4 regions of the Mesorhizobium sp. P3_A8 genome follow, and region 1 is predicted to be linked to each of the others. Evidence: riboswitches for the same ligand, from Rfam matches in the RefSeq annotation. Region 1 holds a riboswitch; each other region holds the start of a gene.
The links. A riboswitch is a leader RNA that binds a small molecule or an ion and turns the genes downstream of it on or off. The one in region 1 is predicted to bind cobalamin.

Region 1 (4,082 bases):
AAGATCTCGCGTTCACGGAAATCGGGCGCCAGCAGCGGCAGCCGGATGGCGTCGATGCGGCCCATATGGCCGTACCAGCCCTCGCGGCTCGACCGCTCCTCGATCATGAAGCCGAGCGATAGGCCCGGCATATGGCCGCCGAGCAGTTCGAGCTCCTTGCGGAAGATGATCTCTTCGGCGCGCCGCGCGCAGTTGACGAAGCCGACATCGGTCCATGGCGCGCAGTCATTCAGCCAGCGCAGCATCGACATCATCGGCGTCACGCCGGAGCCGGCCGAGATGAACAGATATTTGGCCGCCGGATGGCTGTGCAGCGAAAAGTCGCCCGCCGGCCCATAGGCCTTGACGTGCGAGCCGGGCTTCAGGTGATCGAACATCCAGCGCGTGCCGATGCTGCCTGCCTGCGCCTTCACCGTCACCGCGATCGAGAACGGCCGCGACGGCGAGGACGACAGCGTATAGGTGCGCATCAGCGGCCCGTCCGGTGTCGGCAGCTCCAGCGTCACGAACTGGCCCGGCTTGTAGCGGAACCAGGTCTGGTTGTCGGAGCGGAAGGTGAAGGTCCTGACGTCAGGCGCTTCGTCGCTGACGCCGATCACTTCCAGCACCTGCAGCCTGTCGTTCCAGGGCGCCATCTGGTCGAGATGGCGATAAAGGCCAAGATCCGTCATCGCGTTCATCCCTCAACCTCTCAAGCGACACTGCGCAGCGCCGGCCGGCCGCCATCGGCAAGGCGCGGACCGATGAAGCGGGCGTACCAGTCGACGAACTGGATCACGCCGCCCTCATGCAGCTCCGAATAGGGGCCGGGTTCATAGGCTGGCGACAGGATGCCGAAGGCGTTTTCCTCGACGATGCGGCGGTCCTGGTCGTTGGTCTCGGTCCAGACATGGGTGAGTTCGGCGAGATCGTAATCGACGCCCTCGACCGCATCCTTGTGGACCAGCCATTTGGTCGTCACCGCGGTTTCCGTGGCGCTGATCGGCAGCACGCGGAAGGTGACCGCATGGTCGATCAGGATATGATTCCAGGTCGTCGGGTAGTGATAGTGCATCAACGTGCCGATACGGTCGGCCGAGACGCTGTCGGACAGGTTCTTCTTCACCGCCCGCTTGCCGTTCATCGTGTAGCTGACTGCGTCACGCAGCAGCGGCGCGCGGGTGGCGCGGTACTGCCCGGCCGGGTCGATGCGGAACTTGCTCGGCAGGCCGGCTGCCTCGCATTTGGCCCAATGCGCCAGCATCTCCGGGTCGCTGTCGGCGCCTTGCACGCCGGTCACCGTCGGGGCTTCCGGGAAGGTCTTGCACAGCTCCGGGTGATTGCCGGCGCAATGGTAGCACTCGCGGTTGTTTTCCCAGACGAGCTTCCAGTTGCCCTTCTCGACGATCGTGCTCTCGAAGGCGATCTTTGCTTCGCCCAGGCGGTGCGGCTTGAGGTAGGGCTCGATCATCGCCCGCATCGGTGCGAAGTCGGCGGGCTCCTTGGCCAGGCAGATGAAGATGTAGCCGGCCACGCTCTCGCAGGCGACCGGCTTCAGGCCGAACTGGCTCTTGTCGAAGCCGTCGGCCATCTGGCGGGCAAACAGCAGCCTTCCGTCCAGCTCGTAGGTCCACTGGTGATAAGGGCAGACCAGCTTGGCGGCCATGCCCTTGTCGGTGTTGCAGACGCGGCTGCCGCGATGGCGGCAGGAATTGTGGAAGGCGTTGATCTCGCCCTGCTGATCGCGCACCAGCACGACCGGATAGTCGCCGATCTGTACGGTGATGAAGCTGCCGGGCTTCGGCAGTTCGCAATCATGGCCGATGAACAGCCAGTCGCGATACCAGATCAGCTCCATGTCCAGTTTGAAGAAATCGGGATCCGTGTAGAAGGGCTGCTCGAGCGAGAATCCGTCCCTGCGGCTGTTCAAGAGCCTCAGCATGTCGTTGCGCGTATCCATGTCCTGTCCTCTTCGTTCAAGGACTGAACTGGTGGTGATTGAGGAAGGATCGGGCGCAGGCCGGCGAAAGCCGGGCATGCACCATCCGCCTCTTGACCGCCCACCGCGATCAGTCGAGTCTAGAAATCTCGGGCTGGTTTCCGGGCTCTGGAGTTGTCCTTGCGGACCATCGCGACACCTTCCCAGGCTTTCGCCCAGTGGTCTCCCGTTGCGACTTGAACTCCACCACCGTTGCGGGGGCAGCGCCGGATTCTGACCGGCTTCCCAATTCTCCGCTCCATCGTCACGAAGCGGCACCTGAGATGTCATGATCTAATCACGACAGCGCTTGCGACATCGGCATGAAAGCGACATCGCATCCATGTGGCGCGACACGCATGCGCAATGATCGGTCAAGGACCGTGGTCACGGAAATCATCGTGGTGCCGGCTGTGCCGGCTATCAAAATCGACCCGAAACGGGGGCAAAAAGGGTTAACGGTTTCGAAAAGTGACTATTAGCACATTCTAAAATCGAACCGAACGGTTCGTTTCTGTTGACGGTGCGTGCAGGACGGTGTGAACGCTGAGCCTCCGATACAGTTGGTGATCGCAGTGCTGGTTTCAACTAACTTTTTGATATCAATAGGAAAAATGTTCGATCAAGAGGGCCTTGGTACAATTTCAAGTGGTGGATACTTGGTCCACACGGAACAACTTCGTGATTGGAAACGGCCAGCTGGCTTTCCCACATCGGGGCTGTCCGAACGACGCGATTTTAATCCCAAGACACGCCGCTAGACGGACGGAAAAAAATACTGGAGTACCCAAAATGAAAAAGATTGTTCTCACTGCCGCCGCCCTTCTGGCCATTTCCGGCAGCGCCTTCGCTGGTAGCGACAACTACGGTTCGAATGCCTCCCCGGCAGCTGCTGCTGTCGACAGCTCGCACACCGCTTCGATCAAGAAGTCGGAACCGGCTGCTCAGACGCCTGTCCAGGGTGCTGACCACAACCTCTTCGGCAACCACTAACAGCCGATCCCGGCCAACGGCGGGGTTTTTGTCCGCCGCTCTGGCCGACCTTAAGAAATTCAGGAGACTAACATGAACAAGTTCATCATTGCTGCCGTCGCCGTCCTGGCCATCTCCGGCAGCGCCTTTGCCGGCAGCGACAACTACGGCTCCAATGGCGCCAACCAGCCTGCCGTTGCTTCGACCGACAGCTCTTACACGGCTTCGATCAAGAAGTCGGAACCGGCTGCCCAGGCACCTGTTCAGGGTGCCGATCGTAATCTTTTCGGCCGCTAACAGCCGATTCCGGGAGCGGCGGTTTGCCCCGCTGCTCCCGTGAAACTCAAAATTCAGGAGACTTGAAATGAAGAAGATCATCCTTGCTGCCGCCGCCGTTCTGGCCATCTCCGGCAGCGCCTTCGCAGGCAGCGACAACTACGGCTCCAATGGCGCCAACCAGCCTGCCGCGACTTCGGTCGACAATTCGCGTACGGCTTCGATCCGCAACAGCGGCTCGCCCGTCTACAAGCTGCTCAATTCGTCGGGCGACGTGCAGAAGTCGATCCCTCAGAGCAGTGACCGGGACCTCTTCGGCAACCACTAACAGCCGAAGCTGACCTCCAAAAAAGAGCGGCGGGCCTGGCCCGCCGCTCTTTTTTATGTGCCTTGATTCAGCGGAGCTGTTCGCCTCAGGCCGCCTTTGCTTCCGGCTTTTGGAGCGCGAAGGAATGTCCGTCCGCATCGAAGATGTGCAGGTCTTCGCCATTGGCGCTAAGCCGCAATGTCGAGCCGCGCTTGACCTCGGCATTGCCGGGCAGCTTGGTCACCAGCGGCAGGTCGGCGCGGCCGATGTCGACGTAGACCAGCTGAACCTCGCCGAGTTGTTCGACATAATCGACCGTTCCCTCGAACAGATAATCCGCGCCGGTGGCGATGATCAGGTCCTCCGGCCGCACACCGAAGCTTACCGCCGCACCCTTCGCCGAGGCAGGTGTCGTGATCGGCACCGTGGCCTTGCGCCCGCCGACATGGCTGACCACGGTCGGGTTGCCGGTCTTGTCGATCGTCGCCGGCAGGATGTTCATGGCCGGAGAGCCGATGAACTGGGCGACGAACAGATTGCCGGGCTTCTTGTAGAGATCCATCGGCGTAC
Region 2 (4,082 bases), on a different contig from region 1:
AGTGCGGCGATGACGTCGGTCAGCGGGATCAGCGTCGAACCATAGGCGATCGACAGCAGCACGAGGGCGACGATCGCCACCGCGCCCGCCGCCATCGCCAGCGCGAATGCCTTGTGCCCCGAGAGCGCGGCGGATCCATGCCTTGGGGCAAGAAGCATCAGAACGCTTCCGGATGCATCGCTTTGGCGATCTTGGCGATCGCCTCGATGTTCGCCGGTCCGGGTGTCAGCTCGGCATAGCGCAGGGCCACGAAGCGCTCGTTCTTGACCGCATCCGTTTCCTTCATCGCCGGATGGGCCTTGAGGAAATCGAGCAATTTCTTGTAGCCGCCACCATCCTGGTAATCGAGCAGGATGAGGAATTGCGGATTGCGCGACGCCACGGTTTCCCAATCGGTGTTGCCCCAGCTGGTGTCCATGTCGGCCATGATGTTGTCACCGCCGGCGGCGGTGATCATGGCGCTGGGAATGGCGAATTTTCCGGCGGTGAACGGCTTGTCCTCACCGGAATCATAGAGGAACACCCGCGTCCCCTTGGCGCTGCCGACCTTGGCGGTGATATCAGCGAGCTGTGACTTCCAGCCGGCAACAAGCTTCTCGGCTTCGGCGTCCTTGCCAAAAATCTTGCCCAGCTTTTCGACGTCGCCATACAGAAGGTCCATCGAGGCGGCGGGGCGGTTCTTGTCGAGATGGACGCAGCTTTCGGTCAGCACCAGCGTCTTGATGCCGTGCGGGGCGAGCGTGTCGGGCGTCACGTCACCGCCCGGCTTCATGCCATAGTACCAGCCGGCGAAGAAGAAATCGGGCTCGACCGCGACGAGGTTCTCGAGCGTCGGATATTTTGGCGCCAGTTCCGGAATGGAACCCTGCTCGGCCTTGAATTCGGGGCCGACCTTGTACCATCCGGTGATGCCGGTCAGGCCGACGATCGACGGCTGCAGCTTCAGCGCGAAGGCCATCTCGGCCATGTTGAGATCGTGGATGACGGCGCGCTTGGGCGGCGCGTCGAAGGTCAACTGCTTGCCGCAGCTGTCGACGGTGACGGGGAAGGCGAAGGCCGTCGAGGCCAGCAGCGAGAAGACGAGCGACAGTGAGAGACGTTTCACGGATTTTGCTCCTTGGTTGAACAGTGTCGGATGAGGAATGGGGTCGATCAGGACGGCGGCGCGGCGCGGTTCGGAACATCGAACACCGTCAGTTCGCGGTCCTCGGTGGGATGGCGCAGGCGAAACACGTCGACGCCGAAAATCTCGCGGATCAGCTGTTGGGTCAGCGCTTCGCGCGGGGCGGCCAGCGCATGCAGCCGGGCTTCGTGCATCACCGCGACCCTGGTGGCGAAGGGCGCCACCAGGGCCAGATCATGCAGCACGGCGATAACCGTCATGCCGAAGCCGGCCACGAGTTCGAGAAGCTCACCGCGGGCGCGCGGATCGAGATGGTTGGTCGGCTCGTCGAGGAACAGCACTTTCGGTTGCTGTGCGATGGCGCGCGCCAGTTGGGCGCGTTGGCGTTCCCCACCCGACAGCGAGCCGATGCTGCGGCCAAGCAGCGGCAACAGCCCGGTCCGGCGCAGCGCATCGACGACAATGTCGCGTTCCTCGCTCCTGCGCCTCAGGCCGGCATGCGGGACGCGGCCAAGCTCGACATAGTCGATCACCGCTAGTCGCGGATCAGGCTGGTCGGTCTGGCCGACGACGGCTATGTGCAACGCCCGTTCGGCGGTCGAGATCCTGTCCAGGCGGCGCCCGCTGAGCTTCACCTCTCCGGAGCTAGGCTTGAGCATGCCCGACAGCATGCGCAGCAGTGTGGTCTTGCCGGCGCCATTGGGGCCGATGATAGCGAGGCGATCGCCTAATGCCACCGACAGGCTGACCGCATGGACCAGATCCCGCCCGTTGGCCGTCGCGCCGAGGTCGCGCGCTTCGAGAAGCGGCATTGTCATCGGCTGTCCCCCGCAGGCTTGCCCGATCCCGGGATGCGGGCCAGCGTCTTGCCGGCCAGTCGGGGCGGGCGTTGTCCGGAATTGCACCAGCCGTCGGCTAGCGAGGCGTAAAGCCTGGCAAATCGCACGAGATCGCCGGCGTCGGCCTCCGCGTCTATGGAGCCGAAGAGATAGGCGGCCTTGCCCGGCGCCTGGAAGGCCACCGTCAGCGGCCGCGCGCAGCCCGCCATGCACTCGACGCCTTCGATCGTGAAGCCATGCGCAACCACGGGCTCGTGGTGGGCTGAGAGCCGGGACCGCAAATCCGCGCAAAGGCTTTCGCCCGACCTGATCCCTGTCGGGACGTCACGGCAAAGCGTGCACACGATGATGCGATGGATGGCGCCGTCCAACTTTCCGTCACTTTCCAAAACTGGCGACGGAAGGATGTTGGCGAGCCGGCCGACAAGACCGACGTCCACGTTTCCTCCCGGCACACCCCGTCCGGTCAACTCAGTGATGGCAGGTCTCCTGGCTCGCGGGTCTCGGCTCAATCCTGCCTTCCCAGCCTTGCCGGCCAGTGGCATATCGGATCTTGCTCACCGCTTACAGTTGCGGGGGCAGCCACGGTCTCGACCTTTGAGGGTCTCACCGTGTTCCCTTTTCACCCCTTGCCTTTCGGCGCGGGGACCATCACGGGGCCACCGTAGATTTGCCCCGAGCGCATCGCAACGATTCTTTTCGACTGAACCTGTCACCATCGCGGCACCGGCAGCTTGTCAGCTAGAGGCGTGCGATATCTCCATCTGTAATGTAATAACAGAACGATTTAGGTGGTTTTCTTTGTCGATGTCAATCCCTTGCCACAACCCTTCGAACTATCGCTGAAGGTTGCGGACGCAGACAGGGCGGAGTTCGCGTGAACCCCGCCCCGGATCGGATAGTCTGCAGGCAGACGCGCTTACTTGCCTGACAGCTGCTTGGCGTTCTCGGGCGTGATCGCCGTCGTCTCGACAGTGACCGTCGTATCCACCGAAGTGGCGCAATCGAGTAGGATCTTCTTCGACATCTCGATCGCTTCCTTCGCACCCGTCGGGTAGGTGAAGGTCGCCGCCCAGTCACCCTTGGCGACGGCCTCGATGCCACCGGCCGGGCCTGGCAAGCCATCAGTACCGATGATCTTGACGTCCTTGCCAGCGCCCTTGGCGGCAAGCAGCGCGCCGGCCGCCATCATGTCGTTCGAGGCGTAGAGCACCTTGATGTCGGGATGCGCCTGCAACATGGCCGAGAAAGCGGTCTGGGCTTTATCCGGCACCCAGTCGGCAGCCTGCTCGGCAACGACCTGGATCTTGGCATTCTCCTTGACGCCGTCCTTGAAGCCATTCAGCCGCTCTACGGCCGGCGTCGAACTCGGGAGACCTTCCAGCACGGCCGCTTCGCCACCTTCCGGCAGCAAGGTCTTGGCGGTGTATTTGCCCGCTTCGAGCGCGATCTTGTAATTGTCGCCGCCGATGAAGGCGGTGTAGTCCTTGCCAGGATCGCCGACCGTCTTGCGGTCGAGTTCGATGACCGGGATGCCGGCATCCATGGCGCGCTTCACCGCCGGCGTCAGCGGCGCCGCCTCGAAGGGCGAGATCAGCAGGAGATCGACCTTCTGGGTGATGAAATTGTCGACCTGCGAGGTCTGCGTGTTGACGTTGCCGGCGCCGTCGGCGATCTGCAGCGTGAAGCCCGGCACTTCCTTGGCCGCCGCCGTCAGCTCGTCATTGACGTGCTGACGATAGGGCTCGGCATTGTTCGCCTGCGAAAAGCCGATGATGAACTGGCCGTCCTTGGCGCAGGCCTTGACCAGCGGCTCGGCGGCCTGGGCGGCTCCGGCAATGCACAGGCCGGCGCCTGCCTGAAGCACGGCATGAAGCGCGCGCCTTGTTCCTTGTCTTGTGGTTTTCATACTTACTCTCCTCCTCGTCGGGCCGGGGGGCCAGACCTTGGTTGACTGCCTTCCAAATGCTGCCGTCTTCCTCCTAACGACCCAAACCCTCGCGGCGGCGAACGAGGGATTGAAGCACTGCCGCCAGCACGATGATCGCGGCGGTGGCGAGCAACTGCATGGCGGGCGTGATGTTGTTGAGCTGCAGAATGTTGGCGAGCGCGCCGAGCAT
Region 3 (4,082 bases), on a different contig from region 1:
GCGATACCGCGTTGGCGGAGCGCTTCAAAAAGGGCGTCGACGGGCTCGACATCGGCGGCGAGCAGCATCGAGCGGTAGAACAGGATGGGAATGACGGGAGCGGCATTTTCCTCCCCTTGGAGGGGGAGGGGGACGACGCCGCGGTTCGGCTCGTAGTAGCCCGCTTTCGGCACGCTGACCGGCTCGGTGACAGCTGCTTCCCGTCCCGCCAGCCCCGCCAGCCGCTGCACCAGTGCGCTCATATTGGCCGGGCCGCCCTCGCGGAAATAGCCGAGCAGGCTATCCAATTCCTCGCGTGGCAGCGTCGAGGCTTCGATCAGCCTGATATCCTCGTCGTGGCTTTCACCTGGAAGCAGCGCGAGTTTAATCCCGTGTTCGCGGGCGGTCGCGGCAAGCTGGTCGCAGCCATAGCGCCACCAGTCGTAGCCGCCGAGGATGCGCACCAGGATGATCTTGGCGTGGCGGGCGACGCTGTCGACCCAGAGGTCAACGGACATGGGATGGCGCAGGTCGCGAAGTGCGGCCAGCCGCATCGAGGGCAGGCGGTCGGCATCCGCTTTCCACGCTGCCGCAAGGCCGGCAAGGTCGCTGTCGGTGAAGGACAGGGCCACGATATCCGCCGGCGTCTGCCGCAGATCGACCGGCTCGGCGAGATCGTCGAGCGAGGCGGAGGTCGTGGTGAGGATGTGCATCGCGGCCCGTGTCCGAGATCAGCCGGCGAGTATACGCTCGATTGCCGGGCGGTTCAGCCCCTTGAGGCCGATGACGACGAGGCGCGAGCGGCGGTCATCCTCAGCGGTCCAAGCGCGGTCGTAGTAATGATTGACGCGCGGGCCGACGGCCTGCAGCAAAAGCCGCATCGGTTTGCCGCCGACCTCGACGAAGCCTTTCACGCGCAGCACGTTTTCCTGTTCGGCGGCGGTGGCGACGCGCTTGGCCAGCTCGTCCGGATTGGCGATCGAGGCAATGTCGACGATGAAGGTGTCGAAGTCGTCATGCTCGTGGTCGAACGCGCCGTCATGATGGGACTTGCGGTTTTCGATGTCGTCCTCGACGGCGAGCCCGAGGCCGAGCAGCACCGAGGGGTCGACCTTGCCATACGACGTCGGCACGATCTTCACGGCTCGGGCGGAGTGTTCGCCAATGATGGCATTGGCGCGGGCCGAGCCGGCGGCGTCCATCAGGTCGCTCTTCGACAGGATGATCAGGTCGGCGCAGGCGATCTGGTCCTCGAACACCTCCTCGACCGGGTCGTCATGGTCGAGGCTGTCATCCCCGGCGCGCTGCGCCTGCAAGGCGTCCATGTCGTTGGCGACGCGGCCTTCGGCAAGCGCCGGGCCATCGACAACCGCAATGACGCCGTCGACGGTCACACGGCTCTTCACCGTCGGCCACTGGAAAGCCTGGACCAGCGGCTTGGGCAGAGCGAGGCCCGAGGTCTCGATCAGGATATGGTCGACCTTCGGCGTCAGCGACAGGATCTTGTCGAGCGCCGGCACGAAATCGTCGGCGACGGTGCAGCAGATGCAGCCATTGGCCAGTTCGACGATGTTTTCTTCCGGGCACGTGTCGATGCCGCAGCCTTTCAAAATCTCGCCGTCGATACCGATATCGCCGAACTCGTTGACGATGATGGCGATGCGCTTGCCGCCGGCGTTTTCCAGGAGATGGCGGACCAGCGTCGTCTTGCCGGCGCCAAGGAAGCCGGTGACGACAGTGCAGGGAACACGGGAGACGGAAGCGGTCATGGTTAGTCCTTCAGCATGTCGAGGGGTGGAATGCGGGCCACGAGGCCGCGCTTGAGCGAATCGGGCCGGCCGCGCCATGGGATGAGGCCGTCCGTTGACGTGGCGAAGAGCTTTGCGCCGGTGACGAGGTCGGCGCCACTGGTCAGGGTCAGGTCGCCAAACACATAGCTCCAGCAGCCGTCGCGCAGGATGGCGGCGCTGAGCCGACGCTTGCAATTGCCGAGGCATTCGACCGTGCGCACGCGGATATGGTCGTCAGACGCTGCACGGCGCGTGTCCTCAGCCAAAAGTTCGCCGGCACGCGGATGGGCATCCGAGCCGGTCTCATCGCGGCAGGAGGCGCAGACAATGATGGTGACGCCGGCCAAAGCATCACTGTTGGCGGACGGAATATCCGCTGTGCCAGCCGAAAAACTGCTGTTCTGGTCCAAAAACCGGGCTCCTTGCCCGGAAACCCGCCGGGCGATCGGATTCTTCTGTCGCAGACGGCAGGTCTCCTGGCTCGCGAGTCATCGCCTTCGGTAGCCGCCTTCCCGGGAACCTCCCAGTGGCTTTCGGCCTTGGCTCTTCGCTTACAGTTGCGGGGACAGCCGCGGATTTGAGATCGAAATCCCGCACCGCATTCCCTCTTAGCCCTTGCCGTTGCGGGCAAGGGACCGTCTGAACCGGATTTAGGCTTTTGCGGGTAGCGGTGTCAACGCGAGCTTACGACACCGCCATGTCGGCCAGCGCCGGCCCCAAATCGCCGGCCGGCGTCACTTCCATGCGCTCGAGCCCGAGCCAGCCCTGCATCTGCTTCAGTTCCTCGAAGAGTTCTGCCGCTGTTTCAGGCGGTGCGCCGGGCTCGGAGTAGGCGGCATGGACGCGCAGGACGCTGGCCGGCCGGTCTGCCTTGAGGTCGACGCGTGCCACGATCCGGTCGCCGAGCAGGAAGGGCAGGACGTAGTAGCCGTATTGCCGCTTTTCGGCCGGTGTGTAGATCTCGATGCGGTAGTGGAAATCGAACAGCCGCTCCGAGCGCGACCGCTCGAAGACAACAGGATCGAACGGCGCCAGCAAGGCGCGGGCCTCGATTTTTCGGGGCAAACGGGCGTCCCTGTGAAGGTAAGCCGGCTTGTCCCAGCCTTCGACACGCACCGGCACCAACTCGCCGGTCTCGACCAGTTCCTCCAGCCGCCCCTTCATGTCGGCTGGCGACAGCCGGAAATAGTCGCGCAGGTCGCTTGATGTCGCGATGCCGTGGGCGCGGGCGGAAATGCGCAGCAATTCGCGATGCGCGTCCTCGGCGGCCGGCACCGGCAGATCGAGGATCGCCTGCGGCAGCACGCGCTCCGGCAGGTCGTAGAAGCGTTCGAAGCCACGGCGGTGCGCCGTCGTAATGCGCCCGGCCCAGAACAGCCATTCGAAGGCGTGCTTGGCATGGCTCCAGCCCCACCAGCCGCCCGAGCCCTTCTGACCTTCGAGTGCTGAAGCAGCGATCGGGCCGCGCTCGGCGACCGCGCGGTAGATCTCTTCTATATAGGCGGCGTGCTCGCGGCCCCATTTGGCCAATCCCAGATACATTTCGTCGCCTTGCTCGGCGCGCTGCATGCGCCAACGCATCAGCGGATAGGTCTCGACCGGCAGGAACGACGCCTCATGCGCCCAGTATTCGAAGACCGTGCGCTTGCGCGTCACCGCAGCATTGTCGAGCAGAGCGAGCGGGTAGGGGCCAAGGCGCGAATAGAGCGGCATATAATGCGCGCGCACCACCGCGCTGACGGAATCGATCTGCAGCAGGCCGGTGCGGGAGAGCACACGGGCGAAGTGGCGGCGGTCGGGTGTGCCATTTGGGCGCGGATCAAGAAACCCTTGAGCGGCGAGCGCGATGCGCCGGGCGGTGGCGAGCGAGATCTTTTCCTTCATTCGGCGGACTCTGAGGGCTTGTTGAACCGAGGTTCTGACGGGTGATTCCAGCTCATGCTAGCAGGGTTTTGGCGGCAACCCTGTCAGGAGAGAAAAGTGGAGTAAAAAGTGAAGGAAATCAAACAAGAGCGGATCGGACCAGTTTCTTCGGATATGCCGTCCAGCACTGCGTTTTGAACAAGGTTTGACTTGCTTCGCTGGAAGTGCTGCGCTAACCCTCGCCGCGTTGCAGCATAGGCCCCTTAAAACGGTTCAGCGGTTAAACTGTCACGCTTCCGCATTAAGGTCCGGTGCTGTAATCAAAGTGGATTGGCGCCAACGGAAACCGCTGCATGAACGCACTCCTCAGTTCGTACCTGCCCATCGTCCTGTTCATCGGCGTGGCACTGGTCGTCGGCCTGGCGCTGCTGGCCGCACCGTTCCTGGTGG
Region 4 (4,082 bases), on a different contig from region 1:
CGATCTGACAATTACATACGGAGCGTATGAGGGTTAGATAAGCCATACGCGACGTATGTCAATTGGCATACGGAACGTATGTGGATAAGGCCAGACAGAATGCACAGACCCCGCAAGGAGATGATCGCAGAGACGCGCGCCAAGCTGATCGCCGCGGCCCGCCAGGCCTTCGGCACGACAGGCTATGCCGAGGCCTCGATGGATGATTTCACCGCATCCGCCGGACTGACGCGCGGCGCGCTCTATCATCATTTTGGCGACAAGAAGGGGCTTCTGGAGGCGGTTATCGCCGAAATCGACGGCGAGATGGCGGCCAGGGTGAATGAGGTCGCCTCGAAAGCGCCGACTCGCTGGCAACACTTCGTCGACGAATGTACGACCTATATCGAGATGGCGCTGGAGCCGGAAATCCAGCGCATCATGTTCCGCGATGGCCCGGCCGTGCTGGGCGATCCGGCGCAATGGTCCAATGCCAATGCCTGCGTCGGCTCAATGACCGATCATCTGACCGCGCTGCAGGGGGAAGGGGTGGTCGTCCGCAGCGTCGACCCCGAGACCGCCGCACGGCTGATCAACGGCGCCAGCAGCCAGGCGGCGCAGCGGATCGCCAATTCGAACGATCCCGAAGCGACATCGAAGATGGTGGTGGCGGCGTTCAAGCAGCTGCTTGAAGGCCTGCTCAGAAAACCAGCTTCATAACAGACCCAAATCCCCCGTTGGGCGCCTCGCTGGCCACCGCCCCGATTGACAATCTTCAGGCAGAGCGCATCCTCCGCAGCCATCTCTGAGGGGAGATTCGGAGCCATGTGGGATTTCGAGATCGGCCGGTCGGTGTCCATCATGATCAGGACCTGGCCGTTCATTGTCTTTCGCATGATCGTCTATTTCGGCATCACCCTGGCTTACATCATGGCGACCGGCACCGGCGCCTCTGTCGGCTACGGCGTCGGCCATATCTCCACCGATCCCGACGGCCCAATGTCCTTTGCCCTGTGGGGTGGCGTGGTCGGTTTCGGCATCGTCTCGATCGCCGTCTACTGGATCCGCGAATACATCCTCTACGTCGTCAAGGCCGGCCATATCGCCGTCATGGTCCATCTGATCGACGGCCGGGATGTTCCCGACGGCCAGAACCAGATCGCCTACGCAAAGCAGGTCGTCACCGAGCGTTTTGCCGAGGCCAACATCCTTTTCGTCGTCGACCAACTGGTCAAGGGCGCTATCCGCGCCATCACCGGCCTGCTCGGCGGCATCGCCGCTTTCCTGCCCATTCCAGGCCTGAGCGGCCTTGTCTCTTTCATCAACACGGTGATCCGTCTGTCGCTGACCTATGTCGACGAGATCATCCTCGGCTACAACATCCGCATCAATTCGTCCTCGCCCTTCGAGACRGCGCGGCAAGGCGTCGTGCTCTATGCCCAGAACGGCAAGACCATGGTCAAGAACGCCGTCTGGCTGGCGGTCATCATGTGGGGGGTGTCGTTCGTCATCTTTCTGCTGATGCTGGCTCCGGCCGCCGCCATTCTGTTCATGATGCCAGGGCAGCTCGCCGGCTGGGCCTTCGTGCTCGCCATCGTCTTCGCCTGGGCCTTCAAGGCGGCTTTCATCGAACCTTTCGCCATCGCTTGCCTGATGCAGGTCTATTTCAAGACCATCGCCGGCCAGGTGCCCGATCCGGCCTGGGACGCCCGGCTGGCCGAGGCGTCGTCGAAGTTCAGGGAACTCAAGGACAAGGCACTGGCCTCCTTTGGCGGCTCGCGCTGGGGCACGGCCGGCGCGACACGCTGATCGGCGGGCTGCGCCGGCGCAATAACAGCGGTGTTGAGGTCCGCCACCGCTGACTTGAGCCGCGCCTCGCCTTGCCCGCAAAACGTCTCGCTCATGATCAGTTCAGGCAGCGGCAGCCGCCTGCCCCAGCCATGCGTCTCGAGGTCCGGTTTCGGCGCGAACTCGGAAACGCGACCGACGCAGAGATAGGCGATCGGCGTCACGTGCTCGGGAATGGCCAGCAGGCTCTTCAGCGCTTGCGGCTCGATGATGCTGACCCAACCAACGCCGACGCCTTCGGCGCGCGCCGCCAGCCAGAAATTCTGCACCGCACAGACCGTGCTGTAGAGATCCATCTCCGGATTGTGCCAGCGTCCCAGCGGTGAGCCCAGTGAGCGCTGGCGGTCGCAAGTGATGCAGATGTTGAGCGCGCTTTCGCAGATGCCTTCCAGCTTGAGTTTGCGGTAGAGCGCCTGTCTTTCGGCCTCGATCGCGGGCAATTCCTGCTCGCGGGCGGCCAGGAACAGGTCACGTACCTCCGCCCGTCGCGCGGCATCGCGAATGACGATGAAATTCCACGGCTGCATGAAGCCGACAGACGGTGCGTGATGGGCGGCAAGCAGCAAGCGCGCCAGCACCTCGTCGTCGAGTGCAGTGGGCAGGAAATGGCTGCGCACGTCGCGCCGAGTGAACATGGCGCGGTAGACCGCGTCGCGCGCCATCTGGTCAAATCCGTCGCCCATAGGAGCGGTCATGGTTTCCGGCATCGCTTGTCCCCTTGCGATTGCAATCCATGTCCTCCGCCTGACCATGCGGATGACGATGCCTGCCAGGCCGGTCTTCTGGCTTGGGATCAACCCGCGTCCGGTGCCTTCCCGTCATCGACAGTGGCATTTACCGGCGCGGTCCCCCTCACAGCGTTGGGCACGCCACGGAATTCAACCGTGTTCCCGATTCTCCCGCTTGCGCGGGCACCAGGCAGTGGCCGCGACCTTACGCCGAAGCGCCGGCAGCGCCAATCCCCGCAGCGACGCCAATGGACGCAGGCATGATTTTCCCCAGCCATCAAGCGGCAACGCATGGCCATCGTGGCGCCGGGGCACTAGATAGGGGGCATGACAACCCGTCTTTACACCCACCCGATCTTTCTTGAGCACATCACGCCGCCCGGCCATCCCGAGCGGCCGGATCGCTTGCGCGCCATTGAGCGCGTGCTCGATGACGAGGCCTTCGCCGCACTTGACCGCGTCAAGGCGCCGGAGGGCGACGAGGCCACGATCCTCTACGCCCATCCCGCCGATTTCGTCGCGCGCATCCGCGCCGCCATTCCCGAAGAGGGCCTTGCCCGCGTCGATGCCGACACCACCGCCAGCCCGAAAAGCTGGCAGGCAGTGATCACCGCGATCGGTGCCGCCAACGCCGCTGTCGACGATGTCTTTACCGGCCGTGCCGACAATGTCTTCGTTGCCGCGCGGCCGCCCGGCCACCATGCCGAAAAGAACACGGCGATGGGCTTCTGCTTCTTCAACACGGCGGCGATCGCCGCGCGCTATGCGCAGAAGAAGCATGGCGTCGAGCGTGTTGCCGTCGTCGATTGGGACGTCCACCACGGTAACGGCACGCAGGATATTTTCTGGGACGATCCGTCGGTGCTCTATTGCTCGACGCACCAGATGCCGCTTTATCCTGGCACCGGCGCGAAGAGCGAGACCGGCGCCGGCAACATCGTCAACGCGCCTTTGGCGCCGCAGACCGGCAGCGAGGTGTTTCGCGATGCCTTCCTGTCGCGCGTGCTGCCGGCGCTCGACAATTTCGCGCCCGATCTGATCATCATTTCGGCCGGCTTCGACGCGCACCATCGCGACCCGCTGGCCGAGATCAATCTGACCGAGGATGATTTCGACTGGGCGACCGGCCAGCTGATGCAACGCGCCGCCCGCCACAGCGGCAACCGGCTCGTCAGCCTGCTCGAGGGCGGCTACGATCTGCAGGGACTGGCATTTTCGGTCGCCGCCCATGTCGGCCGACTGATGAAAGGATGAACGATGGCTGCTGAGACCAACGAAGACGTCAAGGCGATGAGCTTCGAGCAGGCACTCGACGCGCTGGAGAAGATCGTCGATGATCTGGAGCGTGGCGACGTGCCGCTCGACCAGTCGATCCGGATCTATGAGCGCGGCGAGGCGCTGAAGGCGCATTGCGACCGGCTGCTGAAGGCCGCCGAGGACAAGGTCGAAAAGATCAGGCTGTCGCGCGACGGCAAGCCGGTCGGCACCGAGCCGCTCGACGCGGACTGAGGCACGAACAGCCTTACC

Region 2: another riboswitch for cobalamin. It lies ahead of AC1DX4_RS04645 (DUF1636 family protein); the one in region 1 lies ahead of AC1DX4_RS01300 (aromatic ring-hydroxylating oxygenase subunit alpha).
Region 3: another riboswitch for cobalamin. It lies ahead of AC1DX4_RS20805 (DUF1636 family protein); the one in region 1 lies ahead of AC1DX4_RS01300 (aromatic ring-hydroxylating oxygenase subunit alpha).
Region 4: another riboswitch for cobalamin. It lies ahead of bluB (5,6-dimethylbenzimidazole synthase); the one in region 1 lies ahead of AC1DX4_RS01300 (aromatic ring-hydroxylating oxygenase subunit alpha).

The regions. Positions count from the first base shown of each region.
Region 1 covers NZ_JBFUGI010000001.1:289,945-294,026, reverse strand. The annotation lists gene AC1DX4_RS01305 (FAD-binding oxidoreductase) at 1-671, opposite strand, end outside; gene AC1DX4_RS01300 (aromatic ring-hydroxylating oxygenase subunit alpha) at 692-1,939, opposite strand; cobalamin riboswitch at 2,054-2,255, opposite strand; gene AC1DX4_RS01295 (DUF680 domain-containing protein) at 2,750-2,950, shown strand; gene AC1DX4_RS01290 (DUF680 domain-containing protein) at 3,023-3,226, shown strand; gene AC1DX4_RS01285 (DUF680 domain-containing protein) at 3,294-3,533, shown strand; gene AC1DX4_RS01280 (ABC transporter ATP-binding protein) at 3,619-4,082, opposite strand, start outside.
Region 2 covers NZ_JBFUGI010000002.1:120,473-124,554, forward strand. The annotation lists gene AC1DX4_RS04630 (FecCD family ABC transporter permease) at 1-158, opposite strand, end outside; gene AC1DX4_RS04635 (ABC transporter substrate-binding protein) at 158-1,105, opposite strand; gene AC1DX4_RS04640 (ABC transporter ATP-binding protein) at 1,153-1,941, opposite strand; gene AC1DX4_RS04645 (DUF1636 family protein) at 1,938-2,402, opposite strand; cobalamin riboswitch at 2,425-2,630, opposite strand; gene AC1DX4_RS04650 (substrate-binding domain-containing protein) at 2,882-3,871, opposite strand; gene AC1DX4_RS04655 (ABC transporter permease) at 3,945-4,082, opposite strand, start outside.
Region 3 covers NZ_JBFUGI010000008.1:296,932-301,013, forward strand. The annotation lists gene AC1DX4_RS20795 (cobaltochelatase subunit CobN) at 1-692, opposite strand, end outside; gene cobW (cobalamin biosynthesis protein CobW) at 711-1,748, opposite strand; gene AC1DX4_RS20805 (DUF1636 family protein) at 1,751-2,179, opposite strand; cobalamin riboswitch at 2,219-2,424, opposite strand; gene AC1DX4_RS20810 (winged helix-turn-helix domain-containing protein) at 2,454-3,653, opposite strand; gene AC1DX4_RS20815 (NADH-quinone oxidoreductase subunit A) at 3,986-4,082, shown strand, end outside.
Region 4 covers NZ_JBFUGI010000002.1:651,616-655,697, reverse strand. The annotation lists gene AC1DX4_RS07310 (TetR/AcrR family transcriptional regulator) at 100-699, shown strand; gene AC1DX4_RS07305 (hypothetical protein) at 805-1,788, shown strand; partial or broken gene bluB (5,6-dimethylbenzimidazole synthase) at 1,905-2,489, opposite strand; cobalamin riboswitch at 2,583-2,761, opposite strand; gene AC1DX4_RS07295 (histone deacetylase family protein) at 2,883-3,809, shown strand; gene AC1DX4_RS07290 (exodeoxyribonuclease VII small subunit) at 3,813-4,064, shown strand.